3 regions of the Dysosmobacter acutus genome follow, and region 3 is predicted to be linked to each of the others. Evidence: riboswitches for the same ligand, from Rfam matches in the RefSeq annotation. Region 3 holds a riboswitch; each other region holds the start of a gene.
What was found. Region 3 has a riboswitch for cyclic di-GMP ahead of KQI82_RS10775 (S-layer homology domain-containing protein). Riboswitches for the same ligand answer to the same signal wherever they lie in the genome.
Positions count from the first base shown of each region.

Region 1: linked by a shared signal. The riboswitch ahead of KQI82_RS11565 (hypothetical protein) and the one ahead of KQI82_RS10775 (S-layer homology domain-containing protein) in region 3 are both predicted to bind cyclic di-GMP.
Region 2: linked by a shared signal. The riboswitch ahead of KQI82_RS06665 (Cna B-type domain-containing protein) and the one ahead of KQI82_RS10775 (S-layer homology domain-containing protein) in region 3 are both predicted to bind cyclic di-GMP.

Region 1 covers NZ_JAHLQN010000001.1:2,416,539-2,422,073, reverse strand. The annotation lists gene KQI82_RS11575 (DUF368 domain-containing protein) at 1-432, shown strand, start outside; gene KQI82_RS11570 (hypothetical protein) at 641-859, shown strand; cyclic di-GMP riboswitch class I at 969-1,049, shown strand; gene KQI82_RS11565 (hypothetical protein) at 1,204-5,079, shown strand; gene KQI82_RS11560 (hypothetical protein) at 5,094-5,535, shown strand, end outside.
Region 2 covers NZ_JAHLQN010000001.1:1,361,589-1,367,123, reverse strand. The annotation lists gene KQI82_RS06665 (Cna B-type domain-containing protein) at 1-2,404, opposite strand, end outside; cyclic di-GMP riboswitch class I at 2,444-2,535, opposite strand; gene KQI82_RS06660 (hypothetical protein) at 2,590-3,045, opposite strand; gene KQI82_RS06655 (type IV pilus twitching motility protein PilT) at 3,313-4,380, opposite strand; gene KQI82_RS06650 (hypothetical protein) at 4,397-4,810, opposite strand; gene KQI82_RS06645 (hypothetical protein) at 4,803-5,252, opposite strand; gene KQI82_RS06640 (DUF4860 domain-containing protein) at 5,249-5,535, opposite strand, start outside.
Region 3 covers NZ_JAHLQN010000001.1:2,233,871-2,239,405, reverse strand. The annotation lists gene KQI82_RS10775 (S-layer homology domain-containing protein) at 1-4,443, opposite strand, end outside; cyclic di-GMP riboswitch class I at 4,581-4,664, opposite strand; gene KQI82_RS10770 (energy-coupled thiamine transporter ThiT) at 4,998-5,535, opposite strand, start outside.

The DNA.
Region 1 (5,535 bases), 180 kb from region 3:
ACCATGGGAGCCGGACTCTACTATGTGGGCCATGTTGCCGCTGTACAGGTGGAACCTAATTTCTGGTGGTATACCTTCTGCGGAATCCTGTGGGGACTGGGCATTGTGATCCCCGGCATGACCACGGCCTCTATTTTGATGGCCCTGGGCCTCTACCAGCACCTAACGGAGGGCATTTCCAATCTGGACATCGTGGTGATGACCGCCTGGATTCCGGGCCTGGTGCTGACGGTGGCGCTGCTGTCCCGGCTGATGAGCTACCTCTTCCGCTCCCATTACCCGGTGGCCTTTCACGCCGTGGTGGGAATTGTCATCGCCTCCACGGTGATGATCATCCCCACGGCCTATTCCGGCGCCGGAGAAGCCCTTGGCGCGGCAGCAAGCTTTTTCGGCGGGTTTGCCATCGCATTTTTGCTGGATAAGATAGAATAGATATCCCTCCCTCCGGGGAGGGCTTTTTATTTCTGAGCGCCGCTTGGAAATAAAAATTGTCCATGCTGGCCGCTGTGCGGCTTATGGCCTGAATTCCGGGCGCGTCCCCGGCTCGACCGGAGATATGGGCATAAAAACAGGTAAACCGCTTTTTGCATAGGTTTTCCATTTTAGGCCAAAATAAGTCCAAAATGAGAGGGGGAGCGATATGACCAAACTGACGCTGCTGGAGCTTGTGGACGCTTTGGGGATCAAAATGGTGCCGGAGATGTCTGAGTCGGAGTTTCACGACGCGGCGCAGGGGCAGATGGATGCCGACGACCTGTTCCGGGAACTGCTGCGTGGGGAGGGGCTGGTCGCCTGTCAGGAAAAAATTCTCCGATGGGCACATGACCTCTATGGAGTTCCCCGGGAAAGGGAGCAGTGAGGCTGCGGACCGGGGAAACCGGGGCTGCGTCGACCGTGGGAAATACTGAAAAATAAAGAAAAACACAAGATTTGAGTTGAAATTTTTAAGACTGCGTGGTAACATGAGCGTATGTGTAGGGCAAACCCGGCGAAAGCCGGCGACGCAAAGCTATAGGATCGTCAGTTATCTACGACAGCCAGCTGCAACACAAAAATAGGGGAAATGGATTTCAACGGGGAATCATTGCCTGTATTGATGTGAAACCATGGAAAAACTGTCGCTGTAACTTAACAGCGGCAGTTTTTTTATTTTATCTGGAGAGGGAGCAGCGGGGTTTGCATCGCTTGGGGGAGGGGGCAGCAATGGGAAATCGGAAAAATCGCGGCTTCACCCTTCAGGAGGCGCTGCTGGCCGTCGTGCTGGTCGTGGTGCTGGCCGCAATCGCCATTCCATCTGTGATCACGCTGCGCCGGAGCCTGAAGCTGCGGGAGTTGGACGACACTGCCCGCTCCCTCTATCTCACGGCACAGAATGAATTGACCGGCCGCAGGGCCACAGGCACTCTTGCGGAACTTCAGGACGCCCTGACGCGGGAGCAGAGCCTGAAGACCTTGGGGGCAAAGCCTCAGGACGCGGAGGATGACGCCTGGACCAGCCTCTACTACATCTCCTCCTCCCAGGCGGAGGAGCTCTTTCCCGACACCTGCCTGACACTCTCCACGCTGGCGCCGGAGGGCAGCTTTTTGATAGAGCTGGACCCGGCAGGCGGCAGCCTCTATGGACTTTTTTATGCTGAGCGGCCGCTGCTCTATTCGGAGGTCACCGCCCTGTCCAGCCGCAGCCGTGAGGACCGGAGGGCTGAGGAGATCGGCTATTACGGCGGCTTCTCCGCCGCTGCCGCTGGGGGGAGTCCGGCGCTCAGGCCCACAATAGAGGCGGTGAACAGCGAGGACCTTTATATAGCGTTTCACTGCGCCGGACTGAAAGAGGCGGTGGTTGACCAGAGAAATCTGACGCTGGCGCTCACCGTGACCGACGAGTCCGGGGCGGCGGACCACCGCTGGAGCCGCAGCTACACGGGCGGCGACGCGGAATTCAGCGTACTTGCCACGGGAGAGGTGACCACAAGGCTGCTGTTGGACAGCCTGAGACAGGGAGAGCACTTTGCGGAGCTCACCGAAGGGCGTCTGACTCCGGGTGACAATCTGACTGTGACGGCGGTCATCACCTACAGCGGGAAAGAAGGGGTTTTGCGGGGCGAGACCTGGACCACGGTGAACAGCCTTTTTGCGCAGAAGCGGGAGGCGGAGGGCGCCGTGGAGATAGATGTGGCCTGTCTGCGCCATTTGAACAACCTGCGCGGCGACTGCTATGACGGGCGGGCCGGAAGCAGCATCCGTCAGACGGCGGACATCAAGTTTGCCCCGGACAATTGGCAGGAGCTTGCGATGCCCGGCGCGTCGGCGGGGGAGCGGCCGCTGTCTGCTTTTTCCCCCATTGAAAACAGCGTTCTTTTCAGCGGCGGCACAGTTTATGACGGCTGCGGGAATCTGCTTGAGGGGTTTGAGATCAGGGGCGCCGACAATGTGGGACTGTTTGCCTCCCTGCGGGACTGCACGGTCCGCAATGTCCGCATGAAGGATGCGGCCGTCAGCGCCGCCGGGAGCTGCGCGGGCGCTTTAGCCGGCAGAATCGACGGGGTGTCGGCGGTGGAAAACTGCGGAGCCTGGCAGGAGGACTCCGGCTCTGTGGCGGCCCGCGGCAGCTCCGTGGGCGGTTTGGTGGGCCTGTGCGGAAGCGGCACCCTGGAGATGAAGGGTTCCTTTTCGGCGGTGGATGTCACCGGAAACTGGTATGTGGGCGGTCTGGTGGGCCTGGTGGACGGCGCCCTATCCGCGGAGCGCTCCTACGCCTCGGGTACGGTCACGGGAAATTCAAGGGTGGGCGGCCTGGCGGGGCTTTGCAACACAGGCGGGAAACTGGAGATCAGAGACTGCTATACCACGGCCTCCGTGACCGCCGCGCTCAGCGCGCCGGTCACCGCCCAGCGGGCGGAGGAGGACCAGGCTGGCGGCGCCATCGGCAATGCCGGCGGAACGGTGCGGTGCATCGGCTGCCGCGTCTACGGGAAGGTGACGGCTCAGACCGCCTCCGGCGCTTTTTACGGCAAGGGCGCGCTGAGCGCAAGCGGATGCGTCTACCTGGTCCAGAGCGGCTATAACGATGACTTTCCCCAAACCGGCCAGATCGGATTGACGGCAGCCTCCTATGGAGAGTTGGAGAGCTCGGACAACAGCGTGCGCAACAGCCACCCCCACAGCGAAAAGCTGCGTGGGTTGGCGTTCCCGTTCCCCATGGTGACGTCGGATCACTACGGCGACTGGCCGCTGGAGACGGAGGCCCCTGTGGAGGCGGATATTCCCTATGGCCTGTGCTACTATGAGCGGTATGGGGACGGCTCCTGGGGCTTTTACGGCTACGATCGGGAGGAGAAGCTGCAAGACAGCCTTGCCGGAAATGAAAGGTCCATCGCGGAGGCCGGCTACGGCGTCCTCTTGCTGAGCGGCGAATCGGCGGCCGGATGGTTCCGGGACTATGGCGGCGCGGCCTTGGACGCCCCGGTCACAGTGCGCTTCGGCGGCGTCAGCGGTGAGCTTCATCCCCTCAGCGCCAAAGGGAAGGACCTGATGGATCCCTATCCGCTGCCGGGGAAAACGGTCTATGAGACCAAGACCCGCCGCTCCCTTGCCATCAATCCCTATTTTGGAGCGGCGCTGTCCCTGAATGCCCTTTCTCCCTCGGAGAGGGAGCCATTCCAGCTCCGCACGGCGGAGCACCTGGAGAACATCGGCGGCCACGCAGGCGGCTGGTGGTATTTCCAGCAGACCCACGACATTGAGGCCCGGGCCTCCACGGCGCGGATTGACAACTACCTGGGCTGCACGGTGGACGGCGGAGGCAACCGGATCACGGGATTGAGGGACACACTGTTTCTCTGGAGCAACGGAACGCTGCGCAATCTGCTGGCAGAGGGTGTGGAAATCCGCCAGAGCGACGCCTGCGCCGCTCTTGTGAGCGCGAATACAGGGACGGTGGAGGGATGCGGCGCCACCGGCAGCGTAACGGGGACCGGCGCGGATTCCGCGGCGGCATTGGTCTCTCTCAACAGCGGATATGTCAGAAATTCCTGGGCCCGGTGCGACGTGGCGTCCGAGGGGCCTGCGGCGGGGCTGGTTTTCCGCAACGGCGGGAGCGTTTCAGACTGCTACGCGGCTGGTACCGTGTCCTCCGGACAAGAGAACGCGGCGGGGCTGGTGGTGGAAAACAGCGGCACCATCGCTTCTTCCTATGCAAACTGCGCGGTAACGGCGGAGAGCGGCAGCGCGGGCGCCCTGGTCTGTACGGCCGGCGCTATCATAGACTGCTATGCGGCCGGTTCCGTGACGGCAAAGAATACCGCCGCGGGAATCGCGGCGGTGACCGGTGGCAGCCTTCGCGCGGAGCGGTGCTACAGCGTGGCGGAGATCAAAGGCGGCGCCCGCCGGTACGGCGTGGCCCCGGCGGGTGCGGCGGAAGACTGCCGGTGGGGCTATGGGCCGGGATACAATGAGGCGCTTCAAGGCGGCGTGGGCCAGCCCATCACGCTGAACGATCTCACGATGCTGCGGATGGCGGCGCCCTGGACGCTGGAGACGGCGCCGGCGCAGTGCCATCCCCGGGCGCAGGAACTTCAGGGGAAAGCCTATCCCTATCCGCGGCTCTCCGCCTTGGACCACTGGAGAGACTGGCCCCTGAGCAGCAAGCAGATCGCAGCCGGTGATCTGGGGGCCGTGATCCTCTGCGGGGAGAACAGCGCCGGCGGGCCGGATGGGGAGTCCATGATAGTGGGACTGAGCATCGGAGCGGACGGGGAACCGGCGTCCCGGTGGCCGGTGCGGGAGAAAAACTGGCACCCACTGGGCTACGGCATTTTGCTCAGCGGACGGAAAGACGAATCGGAGTGGACGGTGGCTTATACCAGCAGCCGGGGCGGTACGGTCCGTATGAACCTGAGCGCCCTGAGGCAGATGCCGGAACTGGCGCCGGAGGGGATGCGCCTCTACCTGCTCAGCGACCCGGATATCATCAGGGGCGCCAAGGAGACCACGGACCTTGTGCTCACGGATGGAAAAACAGCTTACCGCTTCCGGATCAGCTATGATGACAGCAAGGAACCCGCGGTGGAATTCGTTGGATAAGAAGGGGAGACCACATGGGCGGTGCCAGGTCAAAACTGCATAGCCGGCGGGGCGCGTCGCTGCTGCTGGCCCTTGGCGTCTGCCTCATCTTCTTTCTGGTGGGGTCGGTGGTGCTGGGGTCGGCCACCGCCAGCGCCTCCCGGCTCAAGGGACGCCGGACGCAGGAGCAGGCTTATCTCTCCCTGAGCTCAGCGGCGCGTCTTCTTCAGGAGACGCTGGCCGGCTCGGAGTGCAGCGGCTGGACCAGCCGCACCGAGTACACCTGCGGCTGGGAAGCGGATACCGCCGGGCGCTGCGGCGGCCTCACGGGAGACGACAACTTTCTCACCGATGCCGCCTGGCCGGTGTTCTGCGGCCGGACGGGGGCGGGCGACTACACCGTCAGCGCCGGGCATATGGATGAGGTCCATGTGGCCCTTGAGATGGATGAAACCTACCGGGCTGTGCTCACCCTTA
Region 2 (5,535 bases), 870 kb from region 3:
TGTGGCCGCCGTCGCCGAAGCTCTCGCCGTTGCGCAGCACTTCCACCTGGACCGTGCGGGGCAGGGTGAGCTCCACGCCCTCGGGCAGGATCCACTCCTTCTCCACATAGATCGAGGTCTTGCCGGTGGCGGTGTTGATCAGGGCCAAACCGCTGCCGCTCTGATCAAAGCCGTTCAGCGTAGGCTCAGAGATGGTGTAGGTATGGCTGCCGCCGTTTTCCGGATTGTTGTCGGGTACGGTGAGGGTGTACTCCCAGTATTTGGTTGTGGTGTTCTGGGTGGCCGCGACGCGGACATTGCTGTCGGCGCAGTTATTTACCGTAGCCGTGGAACCGTTCAGGTACAGCGTGGCAAACGCCTCGCTGCCGCCGTCCTGATACACGTTGACGTAGATGGGCTGGGTAGACTCGCCGCCCTGGGGATTGGCGGGCATATACCAGCTCTTGGTGAGGGTGAGGTCCTTGTAGGTCTGCGCCAGCTTGTTGACCACGCTGCCGCCCTCGCTCAGGTCGTCGCCCTTCACCGAGGTGATGGTGACCTCGCCGTAGTTGACGGTCACGGCCCACTCACTGTCGTTGGCCACATAACCCTCGGGAGCCGGGAACTCTTTCATGGTATAGGTATAGCCGGAGGGGATGGTCTCATCGAACAGCACCTCGCCCTTGTGGCCCTCCTCCGCGGAGGAGGATGCCTCACGGATGATGGAAGGGGCCGCGGTGGTGCTGGTCAGGGTGAACTTCGCGCCGGGCAGCTTCTGCTGTTCGCCGTTCACCGTGTGATGGGAGACCTTGTTGAAGACCAGGCTGCCCAAATAGCCCTTCACGATGGGGGCGGGGGAAGTCTTGGTGTACTCGTTACCGGTACTGGCGTCCTGATAGGTGAAGGAGGCCGCGCCGGTGGAGTAGGCCTGACCTTCCACAAACCCATCCTGGGTGTTGTCCAGGCGCACCTTGTAGGTCATGGTGTAGGAGGTGTAGCCCTCGGGCACGCCGGTGGTATCCTTGGCGGCTCCGGCCAGGTTCCAGACAATCTCACCATCGGCCTGCGTGGCGCCGTTGGCGCTGGTGAACTGGACAAAGCCGATGCACTTATCCTTGGTTTCCACGGCTCCGCCGGAGACGATATCGCCCGCCGCCTCACCGGTGGAACCGCTTTGCTCGATACTGTTGAGAATGGAGGAAAAGGCGCTGTTCAGAGCCGCCGAATTGCCGGCCAGGAACACGTCGCTCCGATTGGGGTTTGTGGGATCGTCGGCCGGACGCTTCCCCACATAACAGTCGTCCTGCAGCCAGCTGGTGATGGTCTTGGTCGTGCCGCTGCCATTGACAATGTTGCCGCTCAAACCATAAGAGATGGCGAACAGGTCCACGCCGGTGGAGTTCACCAGAGTTTTGCAGGTATTCTCTACCGCTCGGCTGTTGGAGCTGCTTGTTTCAGAGCCATTTCCGCCGTCTTTAGAAATTGAACCCACATCATTGCTGCTGGCGTCTCTGCGGTAAGTAGGCTGGCCGTCGGTCAGCAGCACGGCAAACTTGTTGTCAATGCCCGCGACCTGGCTGTTCACGCTTTTCTGGGTGAACAGGTTGTTGGCCAGCATCACGCCGCCGCTGGTGTTGGTGCCGCCACTGGCGCTCAGGCCGTTGATCACGTCCTTGGCCCGCTGCAGTGCGGTGGCGTCGGTAACGTCCACCCAATACTGTTTGCCGCTGGTCTGCGTGTCCAGATCCCGGGAATTTGCACTCTGTGCAAAGGTCACCAGAGACACATAGCGGTGGGTGCCCGCCTGTGCGCCGGAGGCATAGCTGTCCAGGAAGGCGCAGGCCGCCGCCTGGGCCGCCATGATCCGGGACTGGGTGCTGCCGCAGTCGCTGCATTCATAGGTGGTAACTAACTCCGAATTGTGATTGCGTTCTCTTTTGCCGCAGTTGGCACAGGCATAATAACCATTGTATTTGCTGGTAGAAACCCACTCTCCCCGGACATACTCCTTACCGCTGCCGTCGGGGCAGTATTGGTGCCACTTATAGCTCTCTTCCATGCTGTCGTTTCCGCACTCGGCGCAGTAGTCCATCGAGCCGGAGGTATCGATGATCAGCGTGGTCGCTGCGTCGGCGCTCTGGGTGGTGGTGGTTGCGTTCTTATAGGTGACGTTCACCTTCACGTTGAACTCATTTTCCACTCCGGTGGCCGTCAATTCCTTGGTGACGGACACATCGTAGTTGGATGCGCTGCCGTCGGAGCCGTTCGCCATGTAATAGGAGGTTCCTCCCTTGTTGACGATCTGCTCCGTAGTCTGTTTTTTGACATCGCTCTCATTTGCGGCCAGCACACTGATGGGCAGCAGGCTGAACGCCATAACCACTGCCATAACCAGCGACAAAAGCCTCTTCTTTGTTGTTGCCATAATTTCGTTCTCCCTTCGTTTCTTCTTGAGATCGAAATATGTGGCGGCCGGACAGGCATGGCCCCCGGTTGGCGGGCTTTAGCCTCCGAACTTTGCGTCCCGTCCTTTCAGGCGGTTTGCCGTTTCAGATATTTCTGTTTGCTGACTCGTTTGATGTTTGTGGTCTGTTCGTGCTCTGTGCGGGGTCAAATAGGCGGGGATGTCTTTCTCAATTCGTATTCATCGCTTTGTCCCGTATCAGTCAGGGCGCTGTTGAACAGCATTCCAAGCTCCAGTACGCTGCGGAAGCTCTCTTCCCGCCCTTCCTCCAGCCAGGCAACGGTCCCCTGCCAGCTGGCGTTCTGACGGAAAATCACTTTGATGGAGAACGTGGCCGCCTGGCCCTGCTGCTCCATGTTTTCCGTCCGTACCGGGGGAAGCGTTTTGTCCACCGGGCGGAAGGAGCGCTCTGCGGTAAATGGCTGCGGGAAGTTCATCTGGTCCAGGATCGTCTCCATGGCCAGCAGGAATTCGATGAACCCGGTGAAGGGAACCGCTCCATTCAGCATCAGGTTGTACAGCCTTCCCCGCAGGACCCTGTCCTGATAAGAGTCGATGCATACGACAGTGGTATGGTATTCGTTTCCCAGTACCCTGTGCATATGCCGCCTCCTTTCTGCTCTTGTGAACTCAGTTTACACGACACCGGTTACGTATCCGGATACATTTTGAAATTCTTTTTACATTTTTTCTTTCCAGAAGCAAGTTTTCCCGTCACCGGGCCGGGACGCATGTCCTTTTGCCCCACTTGCCGGTTTTCACGGTTCATTTTATTCTCCCGCCGTTACAGGAGTGGATACATTTTCCGCTTTTCCCCGCAAAACGCAACAAAAAGCAGAAAGCCAGGCTTTCTGCTTTTTGTTGACGGATTATTTTCCCTGTGACAGCCGGCGGCGCATCTGCTCCGGGTTCGCGGCGTAGTCCGCCGCGGTTTCCTCGCCGATGGCACCCTCCTGATACAGCTTCCAGATCGCCTGGTCCATGGAAATCATCCCCTCCGCGGAGGAGGTCTGTATCACGTTGTCGATCTGATAGTTCTTGCTGTCCCGGATCATATTGCGGATGGCGCCGTTGACCCGCATGACCTCCACCGCCGGTACCCGGCCGCCCTCTTTCCCCGGCAGAAGCTGCTGGGAGATCACCGAGTGCAGCACCATGGAAAGCTGCGTCCGGACCTGGGCCTGCTGGGCCGGGGGGAAGATATCGATGATCCGGTCGATGGTGCTCACCGCCCCCTGGGTGTGCAGCGTGGTGATGACCAGATGGCCGGTCTCCGCGGCGGTCATGGCCGTGCGGATGGTCTCATAATCCCGCATCTCGCCTAACAGAATTACATCCGGCGCCTGGCGCAGACAGGAGCGCAGCGCGGAGAGATAGTCCTCCGTGTCAATGGCGATCTCCCTCTGGCTGATGATGCTCTTTTCATCCCGATACAGGAACTCGATGGGGTCCTCAAGGGTGATGACATGGGCGCTGCGGGTCCGGTTGATCCGGTCGATAAGGCAGGCCTGCGTGGTGGATTTTCCGCTGCCCGCCGTGCCGGAGATCACCACCATGCCGTGGCTCACATCCGCCACCTCCATCACAGAGTCGGGGATGCCCAGGACCTTGTGGTCCGGAATCTCAAAGGACACCACGCGGATCACCGCCGCCATGGAGCCGCGCTGGCGGTAGGTGTTGACCCGGAAGCGGGCCAGACCGGGCTGGGCAAAGGAAAAGTCGTCGTCCCCTGTCTTCAGGTAGCGGTCCTGCTCCCGCCCCGCCATGCGGTAGATCTCCCCGATCAGCCGCTCCGTCTCCGGCGGAAACACTTTTGTGTCGCTGACAGGCAGAATCCGCCCGTCCCGCTTATAGCTCACCATGCCGCCGGCCACAATGAAGATATCGGACGCTCCGTCCTCCACCGCCCGGCGCAGATATTCGATCAAATCAGCCATTTCTCCGCTCCTCTTTTCAGCCTGTATAAACCGGAAGCTCCTCCTCCGACCGCCAATCGCCGGTGGAGACCGCCTGCCACTGTACTATATTATAATGTATCCGGTCTTTGTCAAAGTCCACCTGGACCCGCAGCTCCTCCGTATCGGATATCGCCACCGCATAGCGGCAGGAGACGGCGCCGTCCTCCGCCGGGGTTTCCTCCACCGACTCCACCGTCTGTCCCTGGCGCAGCAGCGCCAGAACGCGCTCTGCCTCCCGGTCCGCCGCATAGTACTCCGTCACCGCCTGGGCGCTGCGCTCCGACAATGACACGTCCGCCGTCATGGTGGAGAGGCTCAGCAGTGCGAAAATCACCAGACAGAGCACCGCGAACATCACCAGCAGCGAGCTTCCGCCCACAGTGGGCGGACTGGAACGGTTCTCATCCACGGCCGCTCACCTCCTGCCAGGCGATGGGCAGTGAGAAAATCTCCCCACCATTCTCATAAGATACCCGGACCACGGCCTGTGCCAGCCCCTGCTGCGGACTCAGGCCGCCAAGCGCCTCGGGAAACACCTCCAACCGGTAGGAGGCCCCCTCCGAGACCGCGTTCCAGTCATAATCATAGAGCACATACCACATTCCCTGGGAAATCTGGCCTCCCATGGCCTCCCGAGCCGCCTCCATGGCGTGGGCCGGGTCCTCTCCGGCCCGCTTCATCAGCTCCGCGGCGCTCTGGGCCTGGAGGACCGCCCGGTCCAGGGCCGCGCTCTCCCGGGACTTCTGATTGGAGAGCGCGAATGCCTGCACGCACAGGGCGGCGGCGATGGCGAACACAAGGATCATCACCACCTGCTCCATCAGCACAAGGGTCGAACGGTTCTGGTTCATGCCTCCGCCTCCCCGCTTCTGAGGGCCAGCGTCAAGGCGGTGACCTGCCCATTCGTGTCCGTGGCTTCCACCGTCAGCTCCCCGTCCCTCTCCCAAAAGTCAAGACCGCCCGCTTCCATGACCTCATTGCCGTCCTCCGGCTCAAACTCCTCCAGCGCCGAGGCAAACAGCTCCCGCACCGATCCATCATAGTAGTAAATCCGGGTATAATAGGGCTCCCCCTCCACTTCCCGGACAAGGTACAGCGTGGGGATATCCTCCTCATCCAAAGAGAAGCCGTCCA
Region 3 (5,535 bases):
GGTGCCGTTAAACAGGCCGTTTTCCACTGCGTACTTCACTGCGTCATAGCACCAGTCGTTCTCATTCACGTCGGTGAAGGGGTTCTTCCAGCCGGTGGGCGGAGTGACGACGGAGCCGCCGCCGCCACCACCGCCGCTGGAGTTGGCGGAGAACTTGGCGGTTGCGGTAACATCCTTGCCATTCAAAGCATCCAGGAGCTTGTCGGTCAGGGTGGTGTAGGTTCCGTCGATGCCCTCAAAGGTCCAGCCGCTGAAGCTGTAGCCGCTCTTGGAGGCGGTGGGCAGTTTGTCGCCCACGTTCAGGGCGTTAAAGGACTGGCTTTCAGCCACAATGTCATTACCGTTCTTGAAGGTGACGGTGGCGGTGCGGGCGTCGGCTTTCAGAACGAACTTGCTGAAGCCGTGGGTCACGGTGAAGGTGGCGGTCTTGGAAGAGTCTCCCTCAATCGTGGCGTCGTAATAGTAGACGCTGCCGTTGGATTTGGTGTGCTGAACCTTCAGGTTCTCCACGGAGAACCCATCGGGCAGGGGAATGGTGATGGTCACGGGAGTGGTGACGGTCATGGGCTTGGGGGAACCGACCACCGCGGCGTTGACTTTCAAATCAGGATTGTCATTGCCTTCCGGAATCTCCTTGACCAGTTCGTCGCCCTCGCTGACATTGGCAGTGGTGGCCACGGTGTTGTACATGGGAGTGATGTTCAGCTCCAAAGTGACCAGAGCGTCGCTGCCCTCATCCTTGACGCAGTCCTTCACCTCGATGTTCAGATAGGGCTCCACCACGATGGTAACGGACTCGTCAGCGATATCGATTTCCGCCTCTTCCAAGGCCTTCTTGACACTGGGACTATCGCTGGTCAGCGTGGTGTTCTGGGCCACCTTGTTGGCAACAGTCTCCAGGCCTTCGGGAGCAGGGGCGGTTTCCAGTGCCGCGGCAGCTTCCTTTACCTCATCCTTGGCATTTTCGGGGAGAGGAGCCACGTTGGGAGGAGACACGACCACTTCAACTTCGGTCTTCTTCTCCTGAACAGCGTACTTATAGGTGACGCCGCCGGTGGTGTAGTCCTCGGTCACAGCCAAATAATCAGTGGCAAGGTAGGCGGTGGGGTCAGAGGTAAACCGTCCGCCGGTAATGAAGGACTTCATATTGTCGGAGAGAATGGCGCCGACCTTACCGGAGAAATAGCCGCCGGTGATGGAGAAACCGTTCTCTTCGATATAAGCTGCGCTTGGATTCGCTTCATTCTGGACATGCGCCAGGTTGTACTCATCAATGGCATAGTAGGTGGGGCTGATGAATGTGCCGCCGGTGATGGTGATGTCCATGTGGCCATAGTAACTCGTTGCGCTCTGATTGCCCTTGGAGACAATGGCAAGAGCGGTGCCGAAGTTGTAGTTACCGCTGCCGCTTGGCTTATACTTACGGGTTCCGTCTCCGCTGTATGTGGACTGGATGGTTCCGCCGGAGACGGTCAGCTTACCGGAATCGATCTCAATACCACACCAACCCTTGATGACCGCGTTGCCGGAAATGGAGGTGGTGTTGGCACCGGGGAGATAGAGGGCGCAGTCCTGGACGCTTTCCACTGTACCGCCGGAGATATTGATGGTAATGCCGCCGTTATCGGTTTTGCTGTCGCGGGTCCCATCTCCGCTGATGGCAAAGTTGCCGTCCGTTGTCCCATTTTTATAGGTGTTGCGGACTGTGCCGCCTGTCATATTCAGCGTGGCGCCGCTGCCCCTTACATAGACGGTAGCGCCCTTGCTGCTGGTGATGGTGCCGCTCTTCAGATTCAGCGTAGAGAGGACGGCCTTTTCCGGAATATGCACGCCGCTGTTTTCATACGCGGTGTTGCCGGTGATAATCAGGCGCGCACCGTTGTTCAGTGCGATGGTTCCGGTGCTGCCCTGAATGGTTACTTTAGCTCCGGTATCGATGTTGATCGCGTAATCGGAGGTAATGGTCTTTCCGTTCAGGTCCAGTGTAACCGCCTTGTCGCCGCTGAAGGAAAGAACGCTGTCCAAAGTGGTGTTCTTTAGCATGCGGATTGTCTGTCCCTCGCCAGCCGCAGCTACGGCTTCGGCCAGGGTGCCGTACTTGTCGGTGCCGATCTGAGCAACCGCGCTGTCGCTGACCATGTAGCTGTAGCCGTCCTTGTCGCTGGGCTGGACATAATAACCTGCTGCAAGATACTTGCTGTCCAGCTTGGCGGAGAAATAGCCGCCGGAAATGGAGATGGTCTCTTCCACTTCGGTGGTATCAGAGAAGAGCATGCGAACCATTTCGCCGGACACGCTGGAGAAACAGCCGCCCTGAATGGTCAAAGACAGGGGGAAATTGTAGCCGCATTCCACGTAGACGGCATCGCCGGTCAGGTCCGAAATGCCGCTGGGAGTAGATGCCTCCGGAATTTCAGATGTTGCCCGGGTACCGCTGATTTTAGCGCCATTCTCAATGATAACGTTGCCGCCCTTGATGCCGAGGCCGGTAGAGCCGGTGATCTCTGTGCCGCTCTTGATGGTCAGGGCGCTGTGCTCCTTACCGGGGAAATAGACGCCCTCGCCGGTGGTGGAGGTCACCTTGACGCCGTCTAAGACCAGCTTGACTCCGGGAACTTCACCGTTCAGAACCACGCCGAAGTTGCTGCCGACGATTTCGCCGCTTTTGGCACTGTCAGTCAGGGTGATGTTGGCATGGCTTGGGGACAGGACGCTCACCGGAACAATACCAAAGCCGTATTCATTAGAAGAACCACCCAATGTATGGCCATTTAGATCCAGAGTATAGGTGGCATAGGCCAGGGCTTCGGTGTGGGAAGACGAATCCTGTTGCATGACCACCACGTCGTTGATCTGGCTGGAGGATGTGTCGTTCTGGCAGGCAACAGACAGTGCGTTGACCAGAGCTTCATAGCCTGTCCTGCCGATTGTGGCGCCAAAACTGCTGGTAGCGGCCACCTTGCCGTTTAAACCGTTCTGATCACCGATGCTGTAATCATCGGGGATGTACTTAAGGACCGTGGCCCGCAGTGCCTCCGGTACAAAACCGGCCGTAATTTCTTTGGCGGCCATGGTGAAGCTGCCGACGGCTCCATCGGTGACGGTCAGGGTCCCCACATTGATCAGCTCAGCACCCGTGGACACCAACTTGGCCAGGGAGCCTCCGTAGCTCACCGACTTATTCTGGGCATTGATAGATGTGTCTGCGGGCAGGGAACTCAGCTCCACGTCTGCAAGCAGCAGAATGGGCTTTCCGTTTGCTCCCGCGATTGCCTCGTCGATGGTTTTATAAGAGGTGCCGCCGTTGACATCGGCGACGTAGGCCACGGAGCCGGTCTCCGGAGCGGCAATGGCCTTGGGATATGCCTCTTTGTTGGCGTCATCCGTATTGGCCACGACCATATAGGGGGCTTTTACAAAGTCGCCGACATTGCTGTTTTCGGTATAGTAGCCGCCGACGATCTCTACATTGGCAGGCTTATTGCTGGCAATTGTGCTTTCGGCGCTGTAACAGCCGCCCTCTATCCGAATATGGCCGCCTGCGTTATCTGCGGTGCCGTACATTTTCACAGTACCTGAAACCTCTGATTCGCCCTTTATCACAAGAGTGCCCTGGGAACTCCAGGTGATAGAAGCGGCGGGCTTGTCGGCAGTGGCGGTGATGGATCCTCCATCTACCGTGAAGGTGCCGCCTGCGTTAGAAACTACTGCATAGATGGATTCGGAGCTTCCTCCGCTTACCGTGCAGTCTGTCAGCAGGACATCATTGGAGGTGAGGTCAATGGCATACGTGCTGGTGCCGCCGTTTACGGTGCAGCCATTCAGGAGCACCTGGTCCGCCGTACCTTTAATTGCGGCGCTGCCCTTGCCAGTCATTTCAAAGGTGCAGTTGGTAGCAGTTAGGGTGCTGCCGGAGGACAACTTTACTGCAGACCCTGTGGAGCTCTTCAGCGTGCAGTCCACCATCACTACGGGAGCATTGATTGACAATCCGTCACTTTTCTCATAGGAGACAGTGCCGTTTTTCAAAGTGATCTCCGCCTTCAAAGAAAACCAGCCGGATTCTTTTGCAATCAGAGAATACTGATTCAGATCAAGCGTGACCTTTTTGCTGATTGTCACACTGCCATCATATGTTGTGGCAGTTACATCGCTGAGCAATGTGACGGTATCGCCGTCACCGGCCGCATCAAGAGCGGCAGCCAGCGTGGGATATGCTGTACCGTTCACTTCGGCCTGATCGGTGCTTTGCGGCGCGTCATAGGTGACCGCCTCCTCCGGAAGCTCGGCCGCCTGTTCAGGCTCCTGGGTATTCTCCAGCGGCTCCGTTGTAACCTCCTCAGGCGTGGTCGGCACTTCCGGCTCATCCGCCAATGCGGCAGTGGGCAGGAGGGAAAGCGCCATGCACAGAACAAGGAGAACACTGAGTAGCTTTTTCCTCATAAGAATCTTTCCACCTTTCTTCATTTCCTTGAATCTCTTCCGCGGGAAAAGATGCTGGCGTGGATCGATAAAATCACCTCGAATCAAAAAAGAGCCTGCCGCATTCCTATTTGGCAGGCCCCGATTTCCGTTCGAGAGCGGGCAGCTGGCTGGCATACGAAGATCGATTAGCCCCTATAGCATTGCGTCCCTGTCTTTCAACAGGTTTGCCAAATAGTATGGATGCGGGATGCCGGAAGACAAGAGGCGGAGGAATTTACGGCTCATTTACGCTTGGCAAAAGAAAACCGCCTCTGCCGCTGGCAAAGGCGATTACAACACAATGTACGGGAATAGCTTTGCCAGCCCAAAATGGATTTGGTCACTCAGCATACTCCTTATGTTGGCTCTTATTATACAGGAAATGGGCGGGATAAGTCAATAGAAATGTGCAAAATTTAACATAAAGCGTCACAATGCATTTATGGAAGAGTAAATTCAGGTCTGACTTGTTCCGGATGCGCTCTGCCGCGAAAAAAACCGCTCCGGGAATTTTCTCCCGGAGCGGGGCTGGATTACGCCTGCTGGAGGTCCGCGCAGGTAAAGTATTTGCGCAGCGGCTTTTGCAGCAGCGCAAATACCACGACGCACAAAATGGCGTCGGGCAGGGCCCAGGTCATGTTGTACAGGAAGGAGTAGACCCACTCGTTGGTCATGGCCATGCCTAAGAATTCATCCGGCATATATTCGGCCCAGACCGTGGCGCCCACCACAAAGCTGGAAAGGAAGCGAAGGAAGGTGCCGACAACAGTACCCAGATAGATGCCGCCCTTTTTTCCGCGGAAGAATCCCGCGCCTACTCCTAAGAGCGTGTAGGCCACCAGGTAGTCGGCGATCATGGTGGTCCAGGAGATGGCAATTCCATTTCCAAGGAAATACTGCATCAGCCCATAGACGAACCCAACGCCAGTGCCCCAGGCCAGGCCGTAGCGGAAGCAGAAGAAGATGATGGGCACCATGGCGAGGTCGATGGAGCCGCCGCTGGGCAGGGGCTCAATCTTGATGTAGCTGAGCACCTGGGCCAGGGCCAGCATGATGGCGGCCTCGCAGAGG